One region of the Alteromonas sp. RW2A1 genome, then DNA from elsewhere that is predicted to be linked to it. Evidence: predicted binding sites of a transcription regulator. Region 1 holds the regulator's gene; each other region holds the start of a gene.
The links. Region 1 encodes LexA, which represses DNA repair genes until DNA is damaged. Its sites were predicted from a motif close to TACTGTATNNNNATACAGTA; they were not measured.
Positions count from the first base shown of each region.

Region 2: the regulator LexA is predicted to act here: its motif matches at 6,757-6,776, upstream of recN (DNA repair protein RecN).
Region 3: the regulator LexA is predicted to act here: its motif matches at 6,579-6,598, upstream of recA (recombinase RecA).

Region 1 covers NZ_CP018031.1:4,057,582-4,067,727, reverse strand. Annotated here, with positions in the region: gene ilvD (dihydroxy-acid dehydratase) at 1-1,211, shown strand, start outside; gene ilvA (threonine ammonia-lyase, biosynthetic) at 1,208-2,746, shown strand; gene plsB (glycerol-3-phosphate 1-O-acyltransferase PlsB) at 2,870-5,326, opposite strand; gene BM528_RS17930 (GNAT family N-acetyltransferase) at 5,496-5,981, opposite strand; gene BM528_RS17925 (GAF domain-containing protein) at 6,196-7,929, shown strand; gene BM528_RS18925 (GGDEF domain-containing protein) at 7,987-8,490, shown strand; gene lexA (transcriptional repressor LexA) at 8,597-9,223, shown strand; gene coxB (cytochrome c oxidase subunit II) at 9,829-10,146, shown strand, end outside.
Region 2 covers NZ_CP018031.1:1,692,834-1,702,979, reverse strand. Annotated here, with positions in the region: gene BM528_RS07655 (glycoside hydrolase family 16 protein) at 1-2,805, opposite strand, end outside; gene tmpT (thiopurine S-methyltransferase) at 3,582-4,271, opposite strand; gene BM528_RS07645 (outer membrane protein assembly factor BamE) at 4,549-4,905, opposite strand; gene recN (DNA repair protein RecN) at 5,030-6,715, opposite strand; gene BM528_RS07635 (DUF805 domain-containing protein) at 6,976-7,320, opposite strand; gene dps (DNA starvation/stationary phase protection protein Dps) at 7,760-8,269, opposite strand; gene nadK (NAD(+) kinase) at 8,618-9,493, opposite strand; gene BM528_RS07620 (3-hydroxybutyrate dehydrogenase) at 9,562-10,146, opposite strand, start outside.
Region 3 covers NZ_CP018031.1:935,326-945,471, forward strand. Annotated here, with positions in the region: gene eno (phosphopyruvate hydratase) at 18-1,310, opposite strand; gene BM528_RS04205 (CTP synthase) at 1,370-3,001, opposite strand; gene mutS (DNA mismatch repair protein MutS) at 3,194-5,797, opposite strand; gene BM528_RS04215 (CinA family protein) at 5,912-6,451, shown strand; gene recA (recombinase RecA) at 6,843-7,877, shown strand; gene BM528_RS04225 (ATP-binding cassette domain-containing protein) at 8,419-9,225, shown strand; gene BM528_RS04230 (ABC transporter permease subunit) at 9,209-10,146, shown strand, end outside.

The sequences.
Region 1 (10,146 bases):
CGCTACCGGGTAATGGCTCAATGTTGGCAACCCACGCAGACCGAGAAGGTTTGTTTAAGAAAGCCGGCGAGCAAATTGTTGAGTTGTGCAAACGTTACTATGGCGATGATGATGAAAGCGTGCTACCACGCAATATTGCCAATTTCAGCGCTTTTGAAAATGCTATGAGCTTAGATATTGCCATGGGCGGGTCGACCAATACCATATTGCATCTTCTCGCAGCGGCCATGGAAGGTGAAGTACCTTTTACCATGGACGATATCGATCGCCTGTCGAGAAAAGTGCCTCACCTATGTAAGGTCGCGCCTGCTACACCTCAGTATCATATGGAAGATGTACATCGCGCAGGTGGTGTTATTGGCATACTCAACGAGCTGAATAAAGCGGGTTTGTTAAACACCGATGTTAACCACGTGCTGGGCAAGCCACTTACTGAAGTCATCAGCGATTGGGATATTACTAATCCGGAAAATGACAAAGCCATTGAGTTTTTCCGCGCAGGCCCTGCTGGTATTCGCACGACCAAGGCGTTCAGTCAAAGTTGCCGCTGGGACGATGCAGATACCGACCGAGAGCAAGGCTGTATTCGCTCAATAGAAAATGCATTTAGCCAAGAAGGTGGGCTAGCAGTCCTTTACGGCAATGTGGCTGAAGATGGCTGTATTGTTAAAACCGCAGGCGTTGACGAGTCGATACTGACTTTCGAAGGTACGGCGCGAATTTATGAAAGCCAAGATGATGCTGTAGCCGGTATTTTAGGCGATGAAGTAAAAGCAGGTGATGTTGTGTTCATTCGCTATGAAGGCCCACGCGGTGGCCCAGGTATGCAGGAGATGCTTTACCCAACGTCTTACTTAAAGTCTAAGGGATTAGGTAAGCACTGTGCTTTGGTAACAGACGGACGCTTTAGTGGTGGCACCAGCGGGCTATCTATTGGACACTGCTCGCCAGAGGCGGCAAGTGGCGGCGGTATTGGCTTGGTTGAACATGGCGATAAGATCAAAATCGATATCCCCAATCGCTCCATTAATATTGTCATCAGCGACGAAGAACTCGCTGAGCGCCGTGCAAAAATGGAAGCTAGCGATACCCCATGGCGTCCAAAAGATCGCGTTCGCGAAGTGTCTACATCTTTGAAGACGTTCGCTGCTCTTGCAACTAGTGCCGATAAAGGTGCAGTGCGCGATGTGAAAAAATTGGAAGGGTTATGAGTGTAAGCGACCACGAGTATTTAAAGAAGATATTACTGGCCCCTGTTTATGATGTTGCAGTGGCCAGCGAACTCTCTTATATGTCTTTGCTATCTGCTGAACTTGGTAACGACATATTTTTAAAGCGCGAAGATCAGCAGCCAGTAAAGAGTTTTAAGCTTCGCGGTGCCTATAATCGAATTAACTCTCTGTCGGATGCGCAGCTTAATGCGGGTGTTATTGGGGCTAGTGCTGGTAACCACGCACAAGGTCTGGCCTACAGCGCCAAGATGAAGGGAATTAAGGCAACGATAGTGATGCCTGAAACAACGCCGGACATCAAGATTGACGCAGTACGCCGCTTTGGCGGAGACAGTGTGGATGTGGTACTGCATGGCACAAGTTTCGACCAGGCAAATGGCCATGCTAAGGCATTGTGTGAAGAGTTTGGATACACCTTCGTTCCACCCTTTGACGATCCTGATGTTATTGCCGGGCAAGGTACAGTAGCGCGAGAGCTGTTAGAGCAAAACCCCAATATCGACATCTTATTCGTTGCTGTTGGCGGCGGTGGTTTGGCGGCCGGTATCGCAGTGTATTTGAAGCAGCTAAAGCCCAGCATAAAAATTGTGACGGTTGAGTCAGAAGAATCTGCCTGCTTTATTAAAGCGCGGGAAGCTGGTACGCCAACGGAATTAGACAGCGTCGGTATTTTTGCCGATGGCGTGGCGGTAAAAGTGATGGGCCAAGAAACCTTCAGACTGTGTAACCGCCTTGTAGATGAAACTATTACGGTTACCAATGATGAAATTTGTGGCGCTATTAAAGATATCTTTGATGACACCCGCGTTATTGCTGAACCTGCTGGCGCTTTATCGGTTGCGGCCATTAGAAAATATGCCAAAGAACACGATTTAAAAGGCAAGGTTTTAGGCGGTATTTTATGCGGAGCCAATATCAATTTTCATACTTTGCGTTATGTTTCAGAGCGCTGTGAGTTAGGTGAGCAAAAAGAAGCGGTATTTGCCGTTAAAATTCCAGAGAGCAAAGGCGCCTTCAAGCAGTTCTGTGAATGTGTTGGCGCAAAAGCGATCACCGAGTTCAATTATCGTTACGCTAGCGACAGTGAAGCCCATATATTTGTAGGTGTAAAGCTAAAGGGTGGGCAGAAGGAGTTTGCCGAACTTCAGGGCGACCTAGAGAACAAAGGTTACGATTGCTTTAATCTGTCAAACAATGAATTAGCAAAGCTACATGTTCGCCATATGGTTGGCGGAAGACCGCCAAGCATTTTGAACGAACAGGTGTTTAGCTTCGAATTTCCTGAGCGTCCAGGGGCATTGTTGAATTTCTTAAACACCTTGGGCGAGCAATGGAATATTACTTTGTTCCACTATCGCAATCATGGTGCTGCTGAAGGTTTGGTGCTGGTGGGTTTTGATATTGCACCCGATAGCCGAGAGGCCTTCAACCAGCACGTAGTGGAATTAGGCTACAAAGTTGAGGAAGTGACAGATAACCCAGCTTATCGTTTCTTCTTATCACAACCTGAATGATATTTAGCAAAACTGATAGTAAGAAAACTCGCTTTTAGCGCAACGGTTACTTCTTATACTGCTTCAGGCAAAGCATTTGCTTACTCTGGAGCAGTATAAGAGCCTCCTCTTTTCGACAAAAACTTAGTCTTTATCTGAATGTAATGCAACGTTCTCTAAATGCTGCATCATTTCAGGCCAAATCAATGCCATAACGTCTTCGCGAAGCGCTTCGCATTCTTCAGAATACTTCAGGCTACCGTCATCTTCTGAGTCCAACCAGTGATTATCTTTAAGAGCACTAATGAAACTAGACAATACATTTTTGTCATAGAACTCAGGCGAACTCAAACCGTAGAGCGCAGAGAGGCGCTCTGCCACTTTTTTACTAGCTCGCTCAAGAGCACCGCGGCTAATCGACTTCTCTTTGTCTAAAATAGTCAATACGACAGCATAACGCTGTAATGTTTCCTGCATGCAGCGGCTAAGAAGCCAGGCAGAATGAAACTGCTTACAGTGAGCATCAGGAGGAAGCAATTCTCCATCAACTTCTCGCAGTAAGCCATTGTCTAACAGCGTTGTTATTAACGCGTCTGTGTGTGCAAGGGCTTCATCTTGAGTAAGGTGGAGAAACAACTCTTTCTGCAACAGAGGATACAGCGATGCGATAAGTTCAAATACCTTGTTTTTGCTGATGCCTTTTTTGGCAAAAACAGAAGCCATGATCAGCCCCGGAATAGCAAATAAATGCAAAATGTTATTGCGGTAATAAGTGAGATAGACCGCAGATTTTGGCTGTGGACTGATGAGTTTGCCATAGTCGTCTTCGGTAATATCGAATCGGCCAAGCTGTAGAGTATCGCTTAACAAGGTTTCAGCAGAGGCATCTGGGATGGTTGCATCTGCGCTGAACGGCGCACGTTTAAATAGGTCTATAAAATCGCTCATTGCTTGCTTAAGTTCAGACTCACTCATAGTCTGGGTTTTTGAAGACAGTAAGCATAGTGACACCAGGGCCATTCCGTTCAAGGCCGCTGCGCGGTTGATGCGGGTCATTACATTATTAGCAAGCTCGTTAACCGCTGGAGTTAACCAAGCTGGTTTCTTTTCAGGCTCTGCATCTCGGCATTCTCGCCAATTAGGCACGTGAGACTCTAAAAACTGATTTAGCTGAATGGGCTCACCAAAATTCACGTAGCCGTGACCATAGTTTTTAAGCTTTCTGATAGCCGTAAAAACTTGAAGGTTAGATTCTTTTTTCTTCTTCGACCCCTTCAGCTCGTTCAAATAGCTCTTCACTTCCATCACGTTTTCATAACCAATATAAACGGGTACCAAACTTACTGGGCGATTTACACCTTTCAGCATGGCCTGAATGGTCATTGCAAGCATACCTGTTTTGGGGGGTATTAGTCTGCCTGTGCGGCTGCGGCCGCCTTCAGGGTAGTATTTAACGGAATAACCTTTATTAAACAGTAATTCCAAGTACTCTCTGAATACTGCCGTGTATAGTTTGTTTCCTGCAAAGCTTCGCCTTAAGAAAAATGCCCCGCTTCTTCTGAATATCTTGCCTACAGGCCAAAAATTTAAGTTTATCCCCGCAGCGATATGTGGCGTGACCATGCCTTCGTGATAGATAACGTAGGTTAAAAGTAAGTAGTCCATGTGGCTGCGGTGGCATGGAACATAAATAATTTCATGACCGTTAGCAGCCAGCTCTCGAATTCGTTCTGCGTGACCCACGCTGATACCGTTATAAATTTTATTCCAAATACGGGTAAGAATTCTGTCACCAAATCTAATCAGCCCTTCGCGATAGTCTGCAGCAATTTCAGTGATATATGTTTTGGCGCGTTCCTTGGCTTTTTCGTGAGAGATTTTTTTGCCGCGAGACTCTTCCGCCATCGCCCTGCGAACTGCATCAGAACCTAACACACTATTGTTGAGCTCCTGACGTTCTAAAAGCGTGGGGCCCGTCATACTTTGGCGCTTACGCTGAAAGTGAGTGCTTGCTACTCTTACAAGTTTTTGCGCTATGCTTTGATCGCTCCCGTGCTGATTAGCCATGGTGCGTGCAGAAACCGCTTTTGAGTAATTGATAAAATTGTCGCGGCCTAAAAACAGTACAATAAACAATTTTCGAAGCCAGCTGGGTGCCGCTTTATACGTAATTAGATCACCTAAACCCGGTTTACCTTTACCTGGCGTTCGTCCCCAGGTCACAAATACAGGAACCACCTGAAGGTCTAGGTTTTGATGATCTCTGTGCAGATGAAATAAGTCGGTGAACACATCGGCAATACCAGTGTTATCTGCACTTGAGCGGAATAGCGGCTGCGTTTTTCTCAAGAAAAGTGTTGATGGGTACTCTCTACCTGCTAGGGAAAGTGTTGCTGTAGGATCGGGAAGCCCTAGTGCTTCTGTCGACATCTTGAGTGCAAGCTGGTCGGTCACCGAATTAGTTGGCAGCAAATATACCATCGGCTTTTCTTTATCAATACCAAGCTCTGAATCGACATTCACCGGAATACTGTGTGCTTTGACGAGCAACTTAACAGGATAATGAAATACCGATAAAAAGGCTTTGCGCATCCACGACATGAATTCTGTCATCCTATGAAATAAAAACGGTAATAGTGTATCACAAAACCAGTGGCGTCTTGTTTTAAACGCGTAAACGGGATGTGGTACAACGAGTTTACGTTCCTTTACTTAGGCTGGTGAAGGGCAGCCTAAGCATTCGGTTTACGTATCGAATATGGGCGCAAATTTAACGAATATAGCGCATAGCAACATTACATCTTTCGTAGGCGCTTCCGTATTTATCCATAATGTCGGCGCAATGCGTAAATCCGTTTTTTTCGTATAAATGGATGGCGGCTTCGCAGTCTTTATTGGTCAATAAAAATAATGTATTGAAAGCAATAGAAGGTGCCTCAGTCAGCACATGCTGCAATAACCTCTCTCCTACCTTTAAGCCGCGAACGTTGGACACAACTCCCATTTTGGTGAGTTCAAATACGCCATCAGACTTTTTCGCCAGGGCACATGTGCCAACTATGCCTAAGGTAGGGTGTTTAGCAAACCAAATGTACCCGCCTTTGTCGATAATAAATTCTTTAGGACGAGAAATAACACCTTCGTCAACAGGTTCAAGAACAAACATCGATGTGATCCATTCTCTATTTATAGAATTAAAATAGGGCGACAATTGTTCGCTAAAAGGCAAAAATTCGAGCGGTGTTGAATGTTCCATGAATGACAAACAGCTTGTTTTACAATAACGCTATGCTAGTGAAAAATAGTGCCAATGAATAGCGAAAAGCGCACCTTTATTACCCAAAACTCGTATCAAACTTTTAACTAACGACAACAGCGGTTTGGTTAAGACTAATTGCTGGGCTTATAAACTGGTATTTAGCCAATAACTAACTACTTTTATAATAGAATCCGCCTAAGAGACGTTAAACTTGGACGACAGCAAACGACTGAAAACCATTGATGCATTCATGCTAAATAGCGAACTTAATTTAGATCTTGATGATTTAATGACGCTGCTAGCTGAAGCATACAATGTACCTATCGCGTTACTTGGAATTGTAGGTAGGCATGAAGAAGTGATTAAGGCATGCCACGGTACAGATATTAAAACTATTCCAAGGGAGCATGCGTTTTGTAATCGCGTAGTCGACTCAGGCGAAGCATTAGTCGTATCTGATGCTAATGAGGATGAGCGCTTTGCCCGCAATCCCATTCTAATTAACGACAATAAAGTCGTCTTCTATGCGGGTACTCCTATTGATGTTGATGGTGAGACCATTGGTGCGGTGTGTTTAATTGACAACCAACCTAGAAAGATTGAGAACGAGAACCTTACTTTATTAAAAAGGATAGGCGCTTTAGTTAGCAAACACATTGCTTTGTCCCGAGAGCATGAGATGCTTAAACGCGAGCATGGGCTTATTGAAAAGTCGCCTATTGTGCTGGCCACATGGAATTTTGCTAATTCTTTAAAGCTTGTATACATCTCTAAAAATGCCCGCGCCGTGTTAGGTGCAGAGGCGGCCGACCTGTTAAACGGGAATATCGAGCTAATTGATTTAATGTGCGATCAGTCTGATGCTGATTTCACGTTTGCGATGCAGGCACACATGGAAGGGGTAGAAAGCCATGTGTGCAGGCTGAAGGTGTCTGCTCCCACCCGCACCATATGGGTGAGTATGATTTCTACTGCCAGCTTTAACGACGATGGTAGTTTGGTTTCAGTACAGGCATTTTTATTCGACACTAGCGATCAGAAATATGTAGAAGACAAGCTAAACGAAACCAACCAGCGTATGCGCTTGCTGCTAGAAGCCTCGGAGTTAGGCACATGGGATTGGAACCTGAAAGCGAATGTTAATCAGGTAAACAAGCGTTGGTGCGAAATTATTGGTATTGATTATGAGTACTACGACAGTAGCTACAGGTACACAAGACAGCTCATCCACCCCGCCGACCTGATGCAATTTGAACAGCATCTTGAAGACCATATTGCAGGAAAAAGCCAAGTTTTTAATACTTCATTTCGAATGCAACATGCCAATGGCAGTTGGGTTTGGGTCGAGTCTTACGGAAAAATAGTAGAGCGCGACACAAATGGAAAGCCCATCCGCATAGCGGGTATCCACCGCGACATTACGCGGAGAATGGAAAGTGAGATTTTTGAGCGGAAAAAAACTCAGCTGCTGCAGTTTATCAACAAAACTCGCGCGTCATACTTGGAAAGCAATGATTTAACATTAGCGTGTCAGACAGTACTGCCCGAGCTTATAGATTTATCTGATAGTCAGTTTGCTTTTATTGCACAAATGCAAGACCAAGATACTGAGCCTAAGCTGTTTATACACGCTATTTCTGAAATTGTTTGGGACAGCGAAAGTTTTTCTCAATATTCGGAGTATAAAAACAGAAATCTATATTTCACTAGTTTCGACAACTTATTTGGGAAAGTTATTGTTTCAGGTGAGGTGATTATTGCTAATTCGCCCATAAACCACCCTGCATCAAGAGGAACGCCAAAAGGTCATCCTCGAATAAACCGATTTCTAGGGCTACCGATTAAGATAAAAGATAGAGTTGTCGGTATGATAGGTTTAGCGAATAAGTTTGAGAGTTACAAACCCTCTGATGCCGAATTTTTCCAGCCATTTGTAGATGCCTGAGCTGGCCTTTTCTATGCCGTTGATTTAGAGCGAGCGAGAGCTGATGCTGAAGAAAGACTGCGCAAGCTGGCAATGACAGACCCCCTTACGGGGCTTCTCAACAGGCGCTCTTTTTTAGATGAGTGCAATAGAATTGCTCAAACACACAAGCAGACTGCTGTGGCGATAGTGGATATAGATTACTTCAAAAGCATTAACGATACCTACGGACATGATGCCGGCGATTACGCCTTAAAAGAGATCGCAAACATTACTCAATCCATCTGCAACGAGCATGGCGTTGTGGCAAGGTTAGGCGGTGAAGAGTTCGCTATTGTATTGGTAGACAAAACCCCAAAAGACGCTGATTTGATTTTTGAAAGACTGCGGGATGCAATTAATTCAGCTCAGTTTAATTATAAAGCGGACCGTATTAGTCTAACAATCAGTACTGGTGTGAGTTATACGATGGATTCTTTCGAGGTTGACTTTAGTGCTTACCTATCTGTTGCAGATCAGGCACTTTATGAAGCTAAGTCCATTGGGCGTAATCAGGTATGCTGGCAACCTGGAATACGTTAAATGGTCGGTATTAAATCCGATTTTTTGTCTGTAGCGCCCGTCAGCGCTTGTTATTTGAATTTAGGTGTATATACTTACAGGAACTGTATGGACAGACAGGTCTTTTATGCGCCCACTCACAGCTCGACAAACAGAAGTTTTAGAACTTATTAAATCTAATATGCAAGCAACGGGAATGCCACCCACGCGTGCAGAAATAGCCCGTCACTTAGGTTTTAAATCGGCAAATGCCGCTGAAGAACATTTAAAGGCCCTTGCGCGTAAAGGCGTGATTGAAATTCTTCCCGGTACATCTCGTGGTATCAAGTTAACCATTCCGATAGAAGATGAAATAGCCGAAGAAGAAGGTTTACCGCTTATTGGGCGAGTTGCTGCCGGTGAACCAATTCTTGCTCAAGAGCACGTAGAGTCTCATTATAAAGTTGATCCTGCTCTGTTCCAGCCTCACGCTGACTTTCTATTGCGTGTAAACGGCATGAGTATGAAAAATATCGGCATACTCGACGGCGATTTACTAGCCGTTCATCGCACCACCGACGTGCACAATGGTCAGGTTGTTGTGGCCAGAGTCGATGAAGATGTAACGGTAAAACGTTTGGAAAAGCGTGGCCGAGAAGTGCTACTTCACGCTGAAAATGAAGAGTTTTCACCCATTAAAGTTGATTTAGCAAACGAACCTTTCGCGATTGAAGGTATTGCTGTAGGCGTTATTAGAAACGCTGACTGGATGTAGCCTTTTACCTTACTGTATTAAAAGCGGCATGATAGCCGCTTTTTTTAGCACTTAAGTCTAATAATCTCCCCTATTTCTCCTGTATAAGCTACAACTTTCAGTACTTATAAATATCATTGATATACCATTTTAGGCGTAAATCTTTAAGCGCCAGTTAAGATGGTTTTGCGCTGGTTTCGAGAGTGTTGCTAAACGAGCTCTGCTCAAAATTTATTCAATATTTGCCGCTTAGCGTTTGATTTTAAGAAATTAAATGGCAATAACCTGCACAACCAATCACTCCAAAAATCTACTCCCTATAACTCTGTTATCCCCCATCTGTGGCACTTTGCTTACTATTTGAGTAACGACCACGAAATTCTGCTTAGATTAAATTTTGACCTCTTCATTAAAATTTTAACAGAAAAGACTAGACGGAACGCTATTATTGCGCAATTCTTATACAAGCTTTAACAAAATAATAACAATGACTTTGAATTCAATTTACAAATTGATGTATTGAGTTAATCGTTCACAAACCACTTGGTAGAGACTGCGCAAAATAACATTTGGCGTTAATGGCTCTGCCATTACGGAGGTGCTGAGTGAAATCACTAAAGATCGCAATGTCAAAATGGTGTGTTAGCGTTCCATTTTTGTTCTTTTCTCAATTCCTTTTCGCGCAAGAGGCCGCAGAAGAATTATCTTCGCTTAATCTTCGCCGCGGTGCTACTGACATAAGTGGCCAAGTATACGACCTGCATATGCTCATGTTCTTTATATGTGTAGCTATTGCCGTGGTGGTGTTTGGAGTTATGTTTGCTTCTATGTATTTACATAGAAAGTCACGAGGCGCCAAGCCAGCAAACTTTCATGAAAATGTAAAAGTAGAAATTGCATGGACGGTGGTTCCATTCCTCATCCTTATTTTTATGGCCGTACCC
Region 2 (10,146 bases), 1.8 Mb from region 1:
GTCGCCACTTTCAAAATCAGTGTTATAGCTAATTCCGCCTTCGGCTAGGTTGAAGTCGATGTTATCTACCACTATGGCAGAGGGGGCAAAACCTGTAGTGCGAGTGGTAAAGCCAAATTCTAGCAATTGTCCAGCCATAGCTTCGCCGTCGATATTGAAGTCAACAGAGTAGGTCTGCCATTCTGTGCTCGAAATCATCGATAAATCGATTTCAACTCTTGCCGTCGTGGCAAAGCCGTTTGAAGGGTCTAGAGTTTGCACATATGCAGTGGCTATTGTGGGTTCAGTAATCGCGCCTTCATCGGGAACTCGGGCATCAAAGCTAAACGTATAGATACCAGAGTCGTCAGCTGTAAGCGTTACTTGCTGGAAGGTTGCAGCCTCTATCAACAGACCGTTTCCATGATCTTGATTATTGTAGTCGTTAAATATAACGAGTTGCTGCGAGCCTTGCTCGTCACCGCCTAACCCCGTGGCTATATTGGCAAAACTATTGCTGTTAAGCGGTGTCGGGAAAGGTTGGCCGTAGTTATAAATGAAGCCGCCATTGGCATCGAATACCGTGCCAAAGCTTTGCCAATTTCCACCAAGTGCAGTGGCTGCCGGGTTAACTCCTTCAAAGTCCGCAAAGAAACCAAGTGGCAGCACTTCCTCTTCCACAATCTCAGTCGTGGGCTCCCAGCGTATGTTATCTACCGTAAGCGAGGTTGTGGCATTAACGTCTGTTACTGCAAGCACAAGGCCGGAGCTAACATTAGCGGTGTTTAAGCCACTACTTATCAGTTGACTTAAAGGAATTTCAATTTCCTGCCATTCACCGTTTGCAGGTCGCCCTAAATCTTGCGGACCACTTGTACAGGGGAATACACAGTCTACTTGCATGGTTACGGTATTTGTATCGCTGCCGAAGTCGGAAACGAAAAGGTCAAAAACCACGGCGCCGTTATTATAACCAGAAAGGTTAACGGGCTCGGTGGCGATAAACCATACACCACTCTCGCCGTCGCCGTTGAAGGTGATATCGATAACTTGGTCGCGAGCTGCGTCGTCAGACGTTACTACTTCCCATTCAATTTTATTAACGCCATCTGGATTACTGCCGTCAGTGTAAGTGGCAAAGCCTGAACCGCTGTCTGCCGCACCAATACCAAAGTCCCAAAGCGGGTCAACGCTATCGATAAACACATTTTGTGGAACGGTGGTAATACTCACTATGCCGCAAGGACGAGAGGCTGGAGCACCGCAAAGAAGGTTTATATTGTCGAACTGCATGCGGGCAGCACCGCCAACAGGTTCAAGTATTATAAGATTGAGCACCTCTTCAATATTCAGAGGACCGCCACCAAAAGCACCAATATTGCTTTGAATAACATCACTGAGAGCAAGTGACACTGATGTCCACTCGTCTTGAGGTAGATCTGTCAGTGGAATTTGTATAAAGCCCACGTTAGGGAACCCGCTATCTACACCAACTTGCAGCATAGTTGCATTGGTGGATGCACTGTCAATAAACACATCAAACGTCAATTCGCCGCCATAGAATTCATTGTTGTCTGCGCGACCAACGCCAAATAGCTCAAACGTGTTCCCCTCGGGGTCGTTAATTTGAATGTTTCCACCACCTGAAGTGTTGATTTCAATAACCGTGCCGCGCTCCGTGTCGCCAGAATCGACTTCAGTTACTGTTAACGCTCCATCATTGTCAAATACGCCAATACCCAGTGGACGTTCGCTATTGCTATCTGCAAATAGAACTCCCGGTCCATTGTTGTATAGGGTAAAGCTGTTTATCTCCACATTTTGCGGTGGTGGTGTACCGTCTCCGCCTTGGGTAATGATAAAGGGGTCGACTTGGTCAATACTGTTTTCGCAGCCCAAACCGTCGTTAACCGGAGCAAGTGGGCATTGATAAACCCGAACATAATCCACCAGCATTTGACCAGGGAATACATCGGTATCGTTAGGGTTTGGCATGCCCGCTGGGTCGCCGCCTACAGCAAGATTGAGGAGCAAATGCTGATTTTCGTTGAACGGTGCGTCTTCTTCCCCAACTACGAAGCCTTCACTTTGGTTTTTGAAATAATAGTTCCAGTAGGTATCACGGCTCACCGTAAAATAATGAACCCCGTCTACAAACCAGCGAATTCGCTGAGAGTCCCACTCGACTGCGTAGTCGTGAAAGCCATCGGTTGGATCTATTTCGTAAGTTTTGGTAGCGCTTTCATTTAGGGGGAAACGTTGACCATAATGCACGGTTCCTGCTATGAACGGAGTTGCCTGCCCGAAAGACTCCATGATGTCTATTTCGCCTTTAGCGGCCCACTCACCAAAAGGAGAAGGATCGCTTCCTAGTGTCCAAAACGCTGGCCATAAGCCCAAACCCTCTGGAACTTGAATACGGGCTTCAATTCGACCATACGTAAAATCTAATATTCCCTGTGTGCGCAAACGGCCTGAGGTGAAAGCAAAATTCGGGTCTGGCGAATCACCCACTCTAGCCTCAATAACCAAGAAACCATCTTCTACGCTTATATTATCTGCGGTGTAGTACTGCTGTTCATTGTTTCCCCAGCCAGGCGGCAGTCCCTCGGACGAGCCATCGCCCACTTGTACTTCCCATTTGGAGGTATCTAGCGTGCTGCCGTCGAATTCATCAGACCAAATTAGTTCATAATTCGCAGATGTTGGTGGAGGAGGATTTTCTAAGGTTCCGCCAATCGCTTCATCGTCGTTTTGGCATCCGCCTATTGCAACAGTTGCGCCCGCAGCGAGTGCTATGCTAAGCCAGTTTCGTTTTATGGTCATGCGGCATTACTCTCAATTAACGTAGTGTGTATTAGTTTTGAGTGTTTGCGCTGGTTTCGAAGTGCAAGTAGTGAATAGGTCGAGCACTTAAAAATACGCAATTCAGCTCTTTCATTTTGGAAGTGAAAGAAGCCATTGAAAAACAACCAACGTGTGTACTTATCTTTATTTTTTTCTTTTAACTGATGCGTTTGTCAGGGCTTTTACAAAGTCGATACCAGATAGCAATGCAGTTTTCACTACACCAGTGTTGCTAAATTAAATACCGTGTTGCCTGACTGAAGGTCCTTTTCGCGACATCCTGAGTGCATTTACTCTCTCAGAAACACCTAGTACTGATTTTTAAATAAAAATACACTAACGAAGTTGTCTGGTTTTGATACTAGTGCAAAGTAGGAATTGTGCAAATTATCCTTTATTACAATTTGTTTACAAATTGAAGCTGCTTAAGGGAATGGCTTGGCACTTGCTAAATCCCCGAGTAAAGGGGATGTATTCGGGAGCTGCTATGAATTACAGAGATAAAATACAGATATCAAATACGGATGAATTTGTGGTTGGATGGTAACAGGTTGTTAACAGTTGGTGGGGTTAGGGCTGCGTGTGACTTACTTGGTCTCTTGTTTTTCCTCTCTTGTTTTCCCTACCTCAGTCACCTATTACTAGGCTGTTATTTAACGCTCCCATCACTGTGCCAGCAAATATGTGGGGAGAAAACTTCGACGTATGTGAGTTTACGTATACAGCTGATTGGCAAGCTGCATCGAAGGTTTTTACTATGAAAGTGTAAATACTAAATTATCTGCTTTTACCTTTTTCTTAAGTCCACCTTCTAAATTAGAGCGTTCAAGCAATGAGATAGCATAGTGCTCTTTATACATGTTCTCAACCATGCTTTGGCTAACGCAAAATGGAGGGCCCTGTAACTCGCTTTGTTGATAGTCGAATGTGATTAAAAGCTGAGGCGCGCAGCGAGTTAACGATACCATATGCTCAGCGTAACGCTCGCGAAGACCATCGGGTAGGGCGACGAGAGCAGCTCTGTCGTACACGCCAGTAACTTCACCAATATCTTCAGGAGTTAACTTAAAAATATCACCAACAAAAATAGTGATGTGATTTGCTGAGTAAACCTTGCCTTTGGGAGATGACTTAATAGTTGGAGTTAAATTAAGGTCTTCGAAGAGTTGCGTAATAGCAATTTCGCTTAATTCAGCACCAACCACTTCGCAGCCTTTAGAGAGCAACCAAGCAATATCTTTTGTTTTTCCACATAAAGGAACAAAAATACGTTTTTGCGTTTTCTCCGAAGAGGCGCTTTCGTTAACTAAAGCTTCACTTTCAATCGTATCGCTTTTTACATTAAGCAGGACATGGCTATATTTGACAAGAAGGGCGTTTCCTTCGGGTTCATGAAATCCGATTTCATTTTTATTCCACTTACTATGCCAGAAGCTATGCTCCATTTTTGTACTCCATTTCGAAAAGCGCGAGTAATCAATAATACTGCTTCGCTAAAAAACGTTGGCTAAACGCTTTTACAAATGCTTTAAAAGCCCAGTCTTCCAATAAGCGCAAACTTAGCGCAGACCATATACCTATGCTCAGACGTTCATTCTTTAACTGTACAACATCATTATTCCCAATGACTAGCGAGATAACCTGCCATTGAAACACACTGAAAAACAGAATTATGACTACAGGAAAGTCGATACCCAGCTTAATTATCTAGACTCTATAAATCTACTCGTCTAGCGGGGTGTTAAAATCTTCTGAAAGCTCAAAGTCACCTTCAACAGATGCGACTTTGTTATCTTCAAATTTTATGATCATTTGACGTTGGAAATCGTCGCCGCGATCCTTCATTCCACGCTTCATATCATATACATAATACCAAGTGTCGTTATCGAAAGAGTCTTGAACAACAGGATTACCAAGAACATAAATTACTTGCTCTTTCGTCATATTAATACGCAACTTTTCTACGTCTCGCTGATCCAGAAAGTTACCTTGGGGAACGTCGATTCTAAAAATCCAGTTTGAGCAGGCCGTAGTCGTAAATGTAATGCCGAGAATAACTATAAGATGGTGCAACTTCATGCGTATATAAGTCCAGTATTGCCTTTGTTAGTGCCTAAAGGCTTCCAAAATTAGGAAGCCTCAGCTGTTTTATTGCAAGCGCGAAGGCATGCTACATTGACAACTATGACCAATCAACTGCATTTTAGTTCGATGTTGCGCTTTTAAGCAGCTCTTTTGCGTTCGCTAACGCAGACTTGGTTACTTTGTCGCCAGCCAGCAATCTTGCTAGTTCGTCAATACGGTCTTGTTTGGTAAGCGGAATCATTTGAGTTTCTGTGCTTTCGCCATCGGTGATCTTAGTCACAAACAGCTGATTATGTGCCTGCGCCGCTACTTGCGGTAAGTGGGTTACACACATAACTTGTGATTGCTTACCCAGTTTGCGAAGCAGCGCACCAACAATAGACGCTGTAGGGCCACTTATTCCCGTATCTACCTCATCGAAGATCATAGTAGGCGTGGCATGACTATCACTTGCGATAACTTGAATTGCCAGGCCAATTCTCGACAATTCACCGCCAGACACTACTTTTTCTAGCACGTCAGCATCTTGCCCCGGATTGGTAGATACTTTGAATTCAATAGTGTCTAACCCTGATGGCGCAGGTTTTTTTAGTTCGTCGTAACGGATGTCAATGCACACCTTTGCATGGGGCATATTCATTTGTTGTATTTGCGATTCTATATCTCCCGCGAAGGCTTTAGCTGCTTTAGCACGGCTTTCTGATAAGCCTTTGGTGGTAGTAAGGTAGTGCTGTCTTGCATCTTCAACGTCTTGCTCTAGAGTTTCAAGCAAGCTTTCCTGCTCACCTAGTGAAGCATACTCTGCGGAAAGTGTTTGGTGATGCTGAGCTAACGCTTCAGGCATTACTGCGTGTTTGCGAGCTAACTCCATTGCTTTTGAATACCGCGCTTCCACTTGCTGCAAACGCAGCGGGTCAATTTCTAGCTGATCGCAATATCCACGCAACTCGCTCGCTGCCTCCTCCACTTGAATAGAGGCTTCATTTAAAAGCGCTATAATTGGTGTCAAGCTGGCATCGTGGGCTTCAAGCTCCGCTAACTTTTCTATACTACCTTGAATAACACTAAGTGCATTGCCTTCATCATTCTCGTACAGGTTGTAAACGCTTGTTTGAGCCTGCTCTAATAGGCTTTGACCGTTGCTAAGTCTTTTATGCTCTACTTCTAGCTCTTCAAACTCACCATTTTCAATTGCAAATTCGTCAAGTTCTTGCACCTGGTAAGTTAAAAGTTGTAGACGGTCTTCACGCTGCTGAGCTTTCGCGCGCAACTCATCTAGTGTTCTTTGCTTGTTTTTCCACATTGTGTAGGCGGTTTTTACATCATCGAGCGACTGATTATGGCTGGCGTAACTATCTATAAGTTGGCGCTGATAATCTTCTTTTAACAATTGCAGGTGGGTATTTTGCCCATGAATTGAGAGTAGCGTTTGCCCTAGACCTTTAAGCTGCTGTAACGATACTGGAGTACCATTGATAAATGCCTTAGAACGACCTTCCTTTGATATAACGCGGCGCACAAAACAACTGCTGTCATCCTCATCTGAGGTGAGCTCGTGTTCATCTAAAAATGCCTTTGCACTGGCATTATCAACCAGTGAAAAATGTGCCACTATTTCAGCTTTAGCGGAACCTTTTCTAACTGCGTTTGCGTCTGCTCGTTCACCTAGGCATAAGCTCAATGCATCGATGGCAATAGACTTACCCGCCCCAGTCTCACCCGTCACAGCAGTAAGACCATTTTCAAAATGAACTGAAAGTTGTTTTACAACAGCAAAATTTGATATCGAAAGATTCGCTAACATAACCACACTCTAATAAAGTTGAACATGATGATATATACAGTACTTGTAAATATATACAGTATTTTTGAGATGTAAAGTACAGTCGAATGTAATCTGTCGATTTGCTGAATCAGGTTTGACTAAAATTCATTGGGAGCGCTTTGTTTAGGGGGCGTTGTTAATGAAAAAAGCTAACGAGAGTAATGGGTTGCTAAAAAAACGCATAAATAAATAAATGGTTATGCGTTTTTTTAGGCGCGTGCCTAGCCATACAGGTAAGGCTATACAGCGGCTTTAGGGTTGGGTCCGTACTTATTATCTTCAGAGCTATCTTGTGCGAAAAAGATTATTAAAACAATTGTCCCAATGATCGGGATAAGGTTAAGTAACTGCCACCAACCACTGCGCCCTGTGTCATGAAGTCGTCTAGCACCAACACTCAGCGAGGGTATAAGTAAAGCTAGTGAGAAAATTGCAGTGAGGGCTTCAGAACCAAGAGCATAGGAAATTGTTGCACAAACTACGTAAAAAATAATGTAGAACAAGAAAAACATCCAGTATTCGGTGCGCCTTGCGCGTCCTGTAAAGTCTGCATAATGTTTAAGCGCTTTAGTGAAATATTCCATAATGTAGAATTCCTTTGAAATGATTTGTAACTTCGATGGTTTTGCTCGAAATGACCAAGACCAATCGATGGTCTGTACTCGAGCACTTTTTTATTTTTGTTTTTGTACATCCTTATACCGGATGTAAACAACAATTACTTGTAGGTATTTTCGTGTCGAGGGAGGATTTTGATAACTAAATCATCGTCATCCATGACCATAACAACTACTTTCATAAGTAGCGTACTAGGTTTTTATGTTTCGGTCACTCTAAAGATTTTAAAATGCTCATAGGCTTCTTAAAGAGCACTAGAAATGGAGTGGAGTGAGAATCGAGAAGAAAATTGAAGTTATCTCTATAATGAGGAAAAAAAGCGAACATAAAAAAGAAGGCCGAGATGGCCTTCTTTCTAAATCGTTTGCAATAAACTTTTATTGCACTAGATCACCGCGCTAAAGATTACTGCGCTAGTTCGCCGCTGCCTGACTCAAGGTGGGCGCGCACAAACCACTGGAACTGCTCTAGTTCAGCGAGTTGGCCGGTAATCATGTCCTCCGACACGGGGTCTAGATCACCGAGGGTTTCAATTGCGCTGCGATGGTCTCCATTTACGCCATCATATACCTTATCAAGTGCTTTAAGGTGATCGGTTACCAAGCCCTTGCCTAAATCGTAATCATTCCATGAGCGACCGTCTACTATGGCTTTTGGTGTACCTTTTGGTACTCCGCCTAGTGTGGCAATACGTTCAGCAATGGTGTCGGTCATTTCGCGAACAGCATCCACCTGCGGATCTAGCATTTCATGCACACCAATAAAGTTTGGACCCACTACATTCCAATGAATATGTTTCAGGGTTAACTGTAAATCTAGAAGCGCTACTAAACGCTGGTCCAACGTTTTAATTGTTGTTGCTGCAGACTCGTTGTCCATACCTGGTGCAGTAAATTTAATATCGTTGTTACTCATAATAATAACTCCTTATTATCGCTTTAGTAATTAGGCCTCGGTCGACTTTAATTAATAACGCTTTACTGATGAAAGTGTTATTACTCAATGCTGTCGACACATCGAGAAATCCTAGCTTGCCTAAGGTGTTGCAACGGGTATGCCGTTATGTGCGAAAATTATAAGTTGCTAATATAATTGAGGATTTTGAGAAAGGTTAATTTTTCTTTATTTTTCAATGTCATACATCTGGGAAAAAGATGCAGAAGTGTGTAAAAAATGCAGTATTCTTTACATTTCATGCATGATTACACACGTCTGGCTAAATGCTTGGAACAGAGATCGATGAGTTTGGAACACAGCAAAATGCTAGTACAGCTTGCTGCCCCATCCTAATTTCTGGCGTAACACATTAAAGTAGCTGTAGCCTTTAGGATGGACTAAATGCAGTTTGTCTGCACTCTTATTTATTCTAATTTCGTCGCCGGGTAATACGGGTAAAACAATGTGGCTATCACAGCTTACTTGCAAAGAATCACTGTTAACTTTTGACACCTTCATTGAAACCTGACTGTCTGCATCAACCACTATAGGACGGCTGCTAAGTGTGTGAGGGAACATAGGTACTAATGTGAGCGCATCCAGTTTTGGCATAATAATGGGGCCGCCGGCAGACAGGGAGTAGGCGGTAGAGCCAGTTGGCGTCGCTACAATAAGTCCGTCGCTTCGTTGGCTAAAAACAAACTGTTCGTCTATGTATATTTCAAATTCCATCATGTGTGCTACTTTGCCATGATGCAGCACCACCTCATTTACGGCCGCGCTGTTACTTTTGAGTTTTTCATGACGGTAAACGCCCACCTCTAAAAGAAAACGTTCTTCAACAAAACATTCACCGTTAAAGATATGGTCAAGCTGCTGAATAATATCGTCGGGATGAATATCGGTTAGAAAGCCTAAGTTGCCTCTATTGACACCCACTACATGAATATCGAATCGAGCCAGTACTCGCGCAGCGCCCAGCATGCTGCCGTCGCCACCAACAACAACTGCAAGGTCTGCCTCTTTGCCAATGACAACAAGATCGCAGCTTTTTAGGTCGTCTGTTTCGAGTTCATTAGCAATACTTTCCTCAACCAATAGTTTGCATCCTTTGGCGAGAAAGTATTCGGCAAGAAGGTTAAGACTATCGTGAGTGGCCTCGTGTTGAGGTTTTCCAATTAAAGCAACGGTTTGGTAGGGCATGGAACGCTAATGTCCTCTCATTTCCAATGGTTCGGACATTAGCACAAGTGTTTTGTAAAAGGGAAGTTTTACCTTGCCGTCCAGCCCCCATCTAAGGTAATTGCTTGACCCGTGATATTTTTCGCACTGCCAGTCATTAAAAACGCAGCAGTATCGGCCAACTCCTGCACTTCTATAAATTGTTTTTTAGGCATGGGTTCAAGCATGATTTTTTTCACAACGTCTTCTTCAGTCATGTTGTTCTCTCTGGCCTGTGCTGAAATTTGTTGTTCTACCAAGGGTGTCTTTACATAGGCAGGGCAGAGAGTGTTAATGGTGATATCAAACTCGCCGGTTTCAAGGGCAACTGTTTTTGCTAAGCCCAATAGGCCGTGTTTTGCCGCTACATAAGCCGATTTAAAAGGCGAAGCAACAAGAGAGTGGATGGAACCAACATTGATAATTCGACCAAAGTTTTGCGCTTTCATTGCTGGCAAAAACGCTTGCGTTGTAAGCGCTGGGCCAACAAGCATAATGTTGATCAGTTGTTGCCATTTTTCTGCGGGAAAGTCTTCTAGCTTTGAGACATGCTGAATACCCGCGTTGTTAATAAGAACATCAACGGTTAACTTGCCTAAAACCTCAGGTAGCGATGCAACTTGGCTTGCATCGCA
Region 3 (10,146 bases), 1.0 Mb from region 1:
CTATATTAGGCAACGCTTTACTGACCTTTTATTTCAGAAAGGCCTTTATAGGTTGCTGCACTACCAAGCGCTTCTTCGATACGTAGAAGTTGGTTGTACTTAGCGACACGGTCAGAACGGCAAAGAGAGCCAGTTTTGATTTGACCTGCAGCAGTACCTACCGCTAAATCAGCAATTGTCGCGTCTTCAGTTTCGCCAGAACGGTGAGAGATAACAGCAGTGAAGCCAGCGTCTTTCGCCATCTTAATTGCATTAAGCGTTTCTGTTAGCGAGCCAATTTGGTTGAACTTGATAAGGATTGAGTTACCAATACCGTTATCGATACCGCGCTTAAGAATTTTGGTATTAGTTACGAACAAGTCATCGCCAACAAGCTGTACTTTGTCACCAATCTTCTTCGTTAAGCTCGCCCAGCCATCCCAGTCGCTTTCATCTAAGCCATCTTCGATAGATACAATAGGGTATTGTGAAGAAAGGTCGGCTAAATAGTCGCCAAACGCTTCAGAATCGAAGCTCTTGTCTTCACCAGACAACACATACTTACCGTCTTTGTAGAATTCAGACGCGGCACAATCTAGCGCAAGAGTAATGTCTTCATTCATTTTGTAGCCAGCGTTTTCAACGGCTTGCACGATAACAGCAAGTGCCTCTGCATTTGAGCTAAGGTTAGGTGCAAAACCACCTTCATCTCCTACTGCGGTGTTAAGACCTTTCGCTGAAAGTACTTTCTTAAGCGCGTGGAAGATTTCAGCACCCATACGCAGTGCTTCTTTAAAGCTTTTCGCGCCAACTGGCTGAACCATGAATTCTTGAATATCAACGTTGTTGTCTGCGTGCTCGCCACCATTGATGATGTTCATCATAGGCACCGGCATTGAGTATTGGCCAGACGTACCATTTAGGTCAGCGATGTGCTCATAAAGTGCAACGCCTTTTTCAAGCGCGGCTGCCTTTGCAACTGCAAGAGACACAGCCAAAATAGCATTAGCGCCAAGAGTCTCTTTGTTTTCGGTGCCGTCTAAGTCAATCATCACCTGATCGATATCAGACTGTGCAAGTGCGTCTTTGCCTAGCAGCGCTGGAGCAATTGCGTCGTTAATAGCCGCTACTGCTTTAGTTACACCTTTACCAAGGTAACGAGACTTGTCGCCGTCGCGCAGTTCTAATGCTTCGCGGCTACCAGTAGATGCGCCAGATGGTGCAGCCGCACGACCCATTACGCCAGACTCTAAGTAAACGTCTGCTTCTACAGTTGGATTACCGCGTGAATCTAAGATTTCACGTCCGATTATGCGACTAATTTTCGCCATGTTATTTCCTCAACATTTGATGTGGGAACGCAACGGGAAAGCGTTCCCTTTATTAGAAACTAGTGATTTTCTTTTTGATATTTACCCGCGGCTTCAACAAACCCCTTAAACAATGGGTGACCATCGCGAGGTGTTGAAGTAAATTCAGGATGGAACTGACCAGCGATAAACCAAGGATGGTCAGGTATTTCTATAACTTCTACAAGTCGTTTGTCAGTGGACAAACCACTTACCTTAAGGCCTGCAGCTTCGATTTCATCGCGTAAGTTGTTGTTCACTTCGTAGCGGTGACGGTGGCGCTCGTAAATTTCAACGTTCCCATAGATCTCATGCACTTTAGTGCCTTCAATTAAATGGCACAGCTGGCTGCCCAATCGCATTGTACCGCCAAGATCTGATGTTTCAGTGCGTGTTTCGGTAGTTCCAGCAGCGTCTAACCACTCCGTGATTAAACCTACTACAGGATATGCAGTTTCAGGGTCGAATTCAGTACTGTTGGCATTGGCCATGCCTGCAACGTTTCGAGCAAACTCAATAAGTGCAACCTGCATCCCAAGGCAAATACCTAAATATGGAACTTTATTTTCTCGGGCGTAGCGAGCTGCTGCAATTTTACCTTCGATGCCGCGTTCACCAAAACCGCCGGGCACTAGGATAGCGTCTAGCTTTTCAAGTATTTGCGTTCCTTTACTCTCCACATCTTGAGAGTCGATATGGTGAATGTTGACTGTCAGTCTATTTTTAAGGCCTGCATGCTTTAATGCTTCGTTTACCGACTTATAAGCATCGGGTAATTCAACATATTTACCAATCATGCCTATATTCACTTCGGCAGTTGGGTTGGACTCTGCGTAAAGTACTTGTTCCCATTCAACTAAATCAGCTTCTGGGCAATCAAATCCGAAGCGATCGACAACAAGCTGGTCCATGCCTTGTGCTTTAAGCGCAGCTGGAATGCGATAAATACTATCCACATCTTTTAACGAGATAACCGCTTTGTCTGCTACGTTGGTGAAAAGCGCAATTTTAGAGCGTTCGCTGGTAGGTAGTGCACCTACAGAGCGACACACAAGAATATCTGGTTGAATACCAATTGAGCGCAATTCTTTAACCGAGTGCTGAGTGGGTTTTGTTTTCACTTCACCTGACGCAGGCATATAAGGCACAAGTGTTAAGTGCATGTACATAGCACGCTCGCGACCCACCTCAGTACCTAGTTGACGAATGGCTTCTAAGAAAGGTTGTGACTCAATGTCACCTACGGTACCGCCCACTTCTACGATGGCAACGTCATGACCTTCAGCACCTTCAATAACGCGACGCTTAATTTCGTTAGTAATGTGCGGAATAACCTGAATGGTCGCCCCCAAGTAATCGCCGCGACGCTCACGTTTTAGTACTTCTTCGTAAACACGACCTGTAGTGAAGTTATTACGCTTAGTCATACGGGTGCGAATAAAACGCTCGTAGTGACCAAGATCAAGGTCTGTCTCTGCACCGTCATCGGTAACAAATACTTCACCATGCTGTATAGGGCTCATTGTGCCCGGGTCGACGTTGATGTAAGGGTCGAGTTTTAACATGGTAACGGTGAGACCGCGAGCTTCAAGAATTGCGGCCAGAGATGCTGCTGCAATACCTTTTCCAAGCGATGAAACTACACCACCAGTGACGAAAATATAATGTGTCATGCGAAACCTAGAACGTTAGGGTTGTATGGTAAATATAGGCCGATTTCAGAAAGAAACCATCTACACTTTGGACGGGGCGATAGTATACGCAAAACCATGTAAACAGACAATCTATTTGCCCACATGATGTGCAAATTTACGCCAGATTTACACCAAGTTTAGGCCAGTTGTGACCTAAACTTGGCCTTGCGGCTAAGACTGACTTAAGCGCTTTAAGGTGTATATAAGGTCGAGAGCTTGCCGCGGAGAGAGTTCATCGGGAGATATGTTCGCTAGAGCATCGACAGCAGGGTTGGGTTTATCTGGAAACAGCAATTCTGCTTGGCCTTTTGGCTTTGCGTTTGATGTAGCCTGTGATGCAGCCTTTGATGTAGCTTTCGATATACTTGCTGCCTTATCGGGCGCACTCTCTTCCCCTTGAGTCATAATATGAGAAGACTCTAATGCCGCTAGCTTAAGTTGAGCCGCTTGAATAACCGCTCTTGGTACACCAGCTAACTGGGCTACCTGTAGCCCGAAACTCTTACTTGCTGCTCCTTCTGACACCGTGTGCATAAAGCGGATAGTATCTTCAAACTCAACAGCATCCAAATGCACGTTGACCACACCTTGCTGTGTGTCTGGCAGCTCGGTTAGTTCAAAGTAATGGGTAGCAAAAAGGGTATAGGCATTAAGCTGTTTAGCAAGGTAACTTGCACATGCCCACGCCAGTGATAATCCATCGTAAGTACTCGTACCGCGACCAATTTCGTCCATTAACACCAAAGAGTTTTCTGTAGCGTTGTTTAAAATATTGGCCGTTTCTGTCATCTCGACCATGAAGGTTGAGCGCCCTGACGCAAGATCATCAGATGCACCAATACGGGTGAAGATACGATCTAATTTCCCTATATGCGCTTGCTGAGCTGGAACGAAACTACCTATGCACGCTAGCAGAGCAATAAGCGCTGTTTGACGCATGTAAGTAGATTTACCACCCATGTTCGGGCCCGTAATTATCAGCATTCGCCGAGCGGTATCTAGTTGCAGTGGATTGGCGATGAATGGTGTTTTCATTACATTTTCTACAACAGGATGGCGCCCTTCCTCATAAGTAAGTGCACACTCGTTACTGAGCCTTGGCCTGTGCCAATCTAAAGCAATTGCCCGTTCGGCGAAACAACACAAAACATCGAGTTTTGCCAGTGCCGCGGCACTGTCTATTAGGTTATTTAAGTGCGGCGTAAACTCATCAAATAGTGCTTCGTACAGCTTTTTCTCAAGTGCAAGCGCCGCGCCTTGACTGCTAAGCACCTTGTCTTCGTGCTCTTTTAGTTCTGGGGTAATAAAGCGTTCGGTATTTTTAAGCGTTTGACGACGGATATACTCCGATGGTGCATTTGCGCTGTTGGCGCGGCTAATTTCTATAAAAAAGCCATGTACTCGGTTGTATCCTACTTTAAGGGTAGAAATACCAGTACGCTCTCTTTCTCGGCGTTCCATTGCCTCAAGATAGTCAGTAGCACCCTGAGAGAGGGCTCGCAATTCGTCTAATTCTTCGTTGTAGCCAGGTGCTATGACGCCGCCTTCTCGTATAATTACCGGCGGGTTATCAATAATGGCGTGATTGAGTAGTGTCTGCAGCTCGGGATAAGTGCCGACAGTTTGGCTGATTTGCCTTATTTGCCCCGTTTCATAGCGCGATAATGCGTCGTGTAAATCAGGTAAAGCGTTAAACGCGTTTTTTAATCTGGCAAAATCTCTAGGCCGTGCAGAGCGAAGAGCTAAGCGTGCCATGATGCGTTCGATATCACCAATGTGTTTTAGGGCGCTGCGAATATCGTCAGGGCTATCATCAATAAAGGCGTCAACGGCGTCTAATCGACTCTGTAGCTCATGTTGGTCGGTAAGCGGCGAGTGGATAACCCGTTGTAACAGGCGACTACCCATGGCCGTTGTGGTAGTGTCCATTACACTAAAAAGCGTGTTTTCTTGACCGCCAGATAAGTTATGGGTGAGCTCTAGATTGCGTCTGGTAGCCGCATCTAGCTGAACGCGGCTGTCCTGCTGTTCTGTTTGTATTTGTCTAATATGAGGTAGGGCGGTTCGCTGGGTGTCTTTTACATATTGTAATACGCAACCCGCTGCGCCTAAGCCTTTGGTGATACCTTTAAGTCCGAAACCATCGAGGGTTTTAGTTCCAAACTGTAGATTAAGCTGCTCATCTGCGGTATCAATATCAAATTCCCATTCAGGACGTCTTCTTAATCCTTTTCGGCTCTCAATGAGTGAGAGTTGCTCGAAGCCTTCTGGATAGAGCAGTTCGGCTGGATTAACCCGCTGTATTTCCGCTAATAAATTTTCATCGTTATCGCATTCAAATACTACAAAGCGCCCACTAGTAACGTCCAGCGTGGCTAAGCCATAATGCATAGAGTGGCCACACACTGCGGCTAATATATTATCTCGCCGCTCTTCTAAAAGCGCTTCGTCGGTAACCGTACCTGGTGTGACAATACGCTGGACCTGTCGCTCTACTGGCCCTTTGCTGGTAGCCGGATCGCCAACCTGCTCACATATCGCTACCGACTCCCCCATTTTAACCAAGCGAGAAAGGTAACTTTCTACCGCATGATAGGGTACCCCAGCCATTGGGATGGGGTCGCCGCCAGATTTACCTCTGGCAGTTAACGAAATGTCGAGGAGTTCTGCGGCTTTTTTGGCATCATCAAAAAACAATTCATAAAAATCGCCCATGCGATAAAACAAGAGAATATTCGGATGCTGCGCCTTAATCGTAAGGTATTGGCGCATCATAGGAGTATGTGATTCCAAAAAACGACCTCAATAGATTTGTTTACGGTGTTAATGCGTATGGTAACAAATAAATGATAAACTCTCCGCTACCAAACACGCTGATGATAAATTGACATGACTACGCCATTTTCAACCGATTCCGAAACAAAAACCATATCTTTAACGATTGATAGCGCGTTAACTACTCAAGTGATGGCTATTGGCGATGTATTGCGTGATAAAAAGTGGACGGCATCGACTGCAGAGTCGTGTACAGGTGGAGGAATTGCGTTTGCTTTTACTAGTGTTGCAGGCAGTTCAGACTGGTTTAATCAGTCTTGGGTTACTTATTCGAACGCGGCTAAAAACTGTGAGTTATCGGTAAAAAGCGAAACGTTGGAAAAATATGGCGCTGTCTCCCAACAGACTGTAACTGAAATGGCGGCGGGTGTTCAAAAGCGAAGCGGTGCAGAACTAGTGATAACGGTTAGCGGCATCGCCGGGCCCGGTGGCGGTAGTGAAAGTAAGCCTGTTGGCACTGTGTGGTTCGGTTTTATATGCGGTACGCATGCACAGCAAGTAAAACAAGTATTCAGTGGCAATAGAGATGATGTTCGCGGTCAAGCGGTGGAGTTTGCTCTCAATTATGCATTGAAAATGCTTAGCGAAGTGTAACTGTTGAGCAGCCGCAAACATGAATATTAAGCTTGTTTGTAAAAGTTTTAGTATCAGCTAGACAGCGGTTAAATGTCTTTTTGTGTTGTACCGTTTTGCAAGACAAAATAATTAAAACACTGGTTGAAACTGTATGCTTGTACAGTATAGAATGTGTGTGGAAGTTGTTAGGGTATGATTATAGAAGTTCTTGTTTAAAAATTCGTATTTAAAAGTGCGTTCATAAAAGCAAGTAGCAACCTATTGGGAATAAATAAAGCGCGTAAAGTAATCGCTAAACAGCATAACAAATTACAGGCGAGTAAGAACAAGTAACAGCGGTCTCACTCCCACCCGTGTCCATATAATTAAAGATGTGACGCACCAAAGATCAAGCATAGGCATAGTTAAGATGACAGATCAGAATAGAAGCAAAGCATTAGATGCAGCGTTATCCCAAATTGAAAAGCAATTTGGTAAAGGCTCAATTATGAAGTTGGGCGAGAACAAGACAATGGATGTAGAAACCATTTCTACGGGCTCGCTTGGGCTAGACGTTGCGCTTGGTGCTGGTGGATTGCCCCTAGGCCGTATTGTTGAGATTTACGGTCCTGAGTCATCGGGTAAAACAACGCTTACACTTGAAGTTATTGCTGAAGCTCAGCGTCAGGGCAAAACTTGTGCATTCGTTGATGCAGAACACGCACTTGACCCAATTTACGCAGAAAAGCTTGGTGTTAATATTGATGAGCTACTGGTTTCTCAGCCAGACACCGGTGAACAAGCGCTGGAGATTTGTGACATGCTGACACGCTCTGGTGCTGTAGACGTTATTGTTGTCGACTCTGTAGCAGCGTTAACACCACGGGCAGAGATTGAAGGCGATATCGGTGATTCACACGTTGGTCTTGCGGCGAGAATGATGTCGCAAAGCATGCGTAAAATTACAGGTAACTTGAAGCGCTCGAATACAATGATGATTTTCATCAACCAAATTCGTATGAAGATTGGTGTTATGTTCGGAAGCCCTGAAACAACGACAGGTGGTAATGCACTTAAGTTCTATGCGTCGGTACGTTTGGATATCAGAAGAATTGGTTCTGTTAAAGAGGGCGATGAAGTTGTTGGTAACGAGACTCGCGTAAAAGTTGTTAAAAATAAGATTGCTCCTCCTTTCAAGCAAGCCGAGTTTATCATCAAGTACGGTGAAGGTATTTCTAAGCATGGCGAATTGATTGATTTAGGTGTTAAGCACAAGCTCATTGATAAAGCAGGTGCTTGGTATAGCTACAACTCTGATCGCATTGGTCAGGGTAAAGCAAACAGCATGCAATTTTTGAAGAACAACCCTGAAGTTTCAAATGAAATTGAAGCAAAGTTAAGAGAATTGCTTTTGCCTAGTAAGGTTGCAGTAGATAATAGTGAAGACGTAAACGAAGAGTCGTAAGTACGAACTTTATCCAAACTGACTATTATCAATGAGATTCATTTAAAAACCCGCCTTTAAGCGGGTTTTTTGTTTGCCCAGCGAAGCTGGCAAACCCGTCAGGTTGAAAGAAACCTGAATCACCCTGACTGAGGGGAAGATAATCCGAATGGCAAGGGCGACTTAGCAAGTGATATGAAGTATGCAGGAGCCGTATACGAGGCCCGTACGTACGGTTCTGTGAGAGGGATGAGGCGCAAGCCTCACCCTACTCGATATGGCCAGTAAACGAAAAACGGCTTTCAGATAACACATTTGCTAACACTTATTATTGGTAGTTATCTTGCGTGAGCTAAAAATTAAATGAATTCTGTAATTAAGAATAAAAAACAAAGACTATAGATTTGTAGAGGCGGCAGTTTTACTGTTTAGTATAAGTAGTTGCCATCGCTATAAAAGTAATAAAACGAGTTCGTATTACATCAAAATAGAAATCTGTGAGTCGACATTTCGATAAGCATAGTTGAAGAAAATAATAATAAACGAGGAGAGGGACGCATCCATGATTGAAATAACTGGTCTCGCTAAACGTTTTGAGGTGGAAAACCCCAAAAAGCTTAGCGAGCAAGAGAAAAAAGACCCACGCTTAAAAGGACGCTACTTCCAGTCTGTAAGAGATGTATCATTTGCCTGTCAAAGCGGTGAGGTACTCGGACTGCTAGGGCCTAACGGCGCAGGAAAAACAACCACACTTCGCATGCTGTCTACAGCGCTACGCCCTGATAGCGGAAGCGTGACGATAGACGGTCAAGACGTATTGGCAAATCCAAATGTTGCACGAAAGAAAATCGGCTTTTTATCAAGCTCTACTGGTCTGTACGGCAGATTAACAGGTCGTGAAAATATCAGCTATTTTGGTGAGTTGCATGGTTTGTCGAAAAGTACCATTAACGCGCGTATAGAAGAAATGGCTGATTTGCTCGATATGCAGAGCTTTTTGGAAAGACGCGCTGAGAATTTCTCATCAGGTATGAAGCAAAAAGTATCCATTGCACGTGCTGTTATTCACGAGCCCTCGCTTGTAGTACTTGATGAGCCCACTACCGGCCTGGACATTATGGCGACCAGTACCGTTATGGAGTTTATTCAACGATTGAAAGATAAGGGAACACCGGTGATCTTCTCCACCCATCACTTAGATGAGGTGCAAGCTCTGTGTGACAAGGTCACCGTCATCAATCAGGGCGAAACTGTATTTAATGACTCACTTGCTGCGTTCAGCGCACTGTCTGATGGGCAAATGCATAAGAGTTTCCTTAAAACACTGTCAACAGAATCACAGGAGAAGAGCAATGTGGTTAATCTTTAAGAAGGAATTTAAAGAGTTATTGCGGGATAAAAAAACCATTATCTTTATGATTCTGTTACCGCTTTTACTGTTCCCTGCTATTTTCGGCGTAGGCATTTTCTTTATGAGTAACGCCGCTGAAAAAGCGGAAAATGAAATTCTAAAATATGCCATCGTTGGTGAAGCATATGCGCCTGACATTGTAGAATCTTTTGCTGAGGCGTCTGAAAAGTTTGAATTGGTAAGTGTTGACGGTGCTTTTGAGAGCGAGAGTGATTATGCCAAGTTTATCAAAAACGAAACTTTAGACTTTGTGTTAGTAATACCTGACACTTTTGATGCAGATATTTTGGCATCGGGACAGCATAAAATTGGGCTTTATTTAAATGATGCAGGGCTTAACAAAGTCTATGGGCGAGTAGCCGAAATCATTGACGTTTATATGGACGAATTTCAGCTAGCGGCATTTACCGAGCTGGGGTTAAATGAAGCGCAACAAGAAGCTTTGCTAAAACCTATTTCGATAGAAAAGCAAAACGTAGCTGATGATAGAGAGGTTTGGGGCGAGCGTATTGGCGGCTTCTTACCTTACTTCATTTTTATCTTGTGCTTACAGGGGGCTATGGCACCCGCTGCTGATTTGGGTGCAGGGGAAAAGGAAAGAGGTACGCTGGAAACACTGCTTATTTCACCAATGGACAGGTACAAACTGGTACTTGGCAAGTTCTTTACGGTAAGCGCCGCGGGTATCATTACTGCTCTCATCACCGTATCTTCCATGGCTATTTGGGGTATTGTTTTATCTCAGGGCATGGCAATTGAATTTGTTGTTGAAGTTATGTCGATGATAGGCATAGTCGATTTTGTACTTATCTTTCTTATGCTCGTGCCGGTTGTTGCTGTGTTTGCCGCGATCCTACTCTCACTATCGATATATGCACG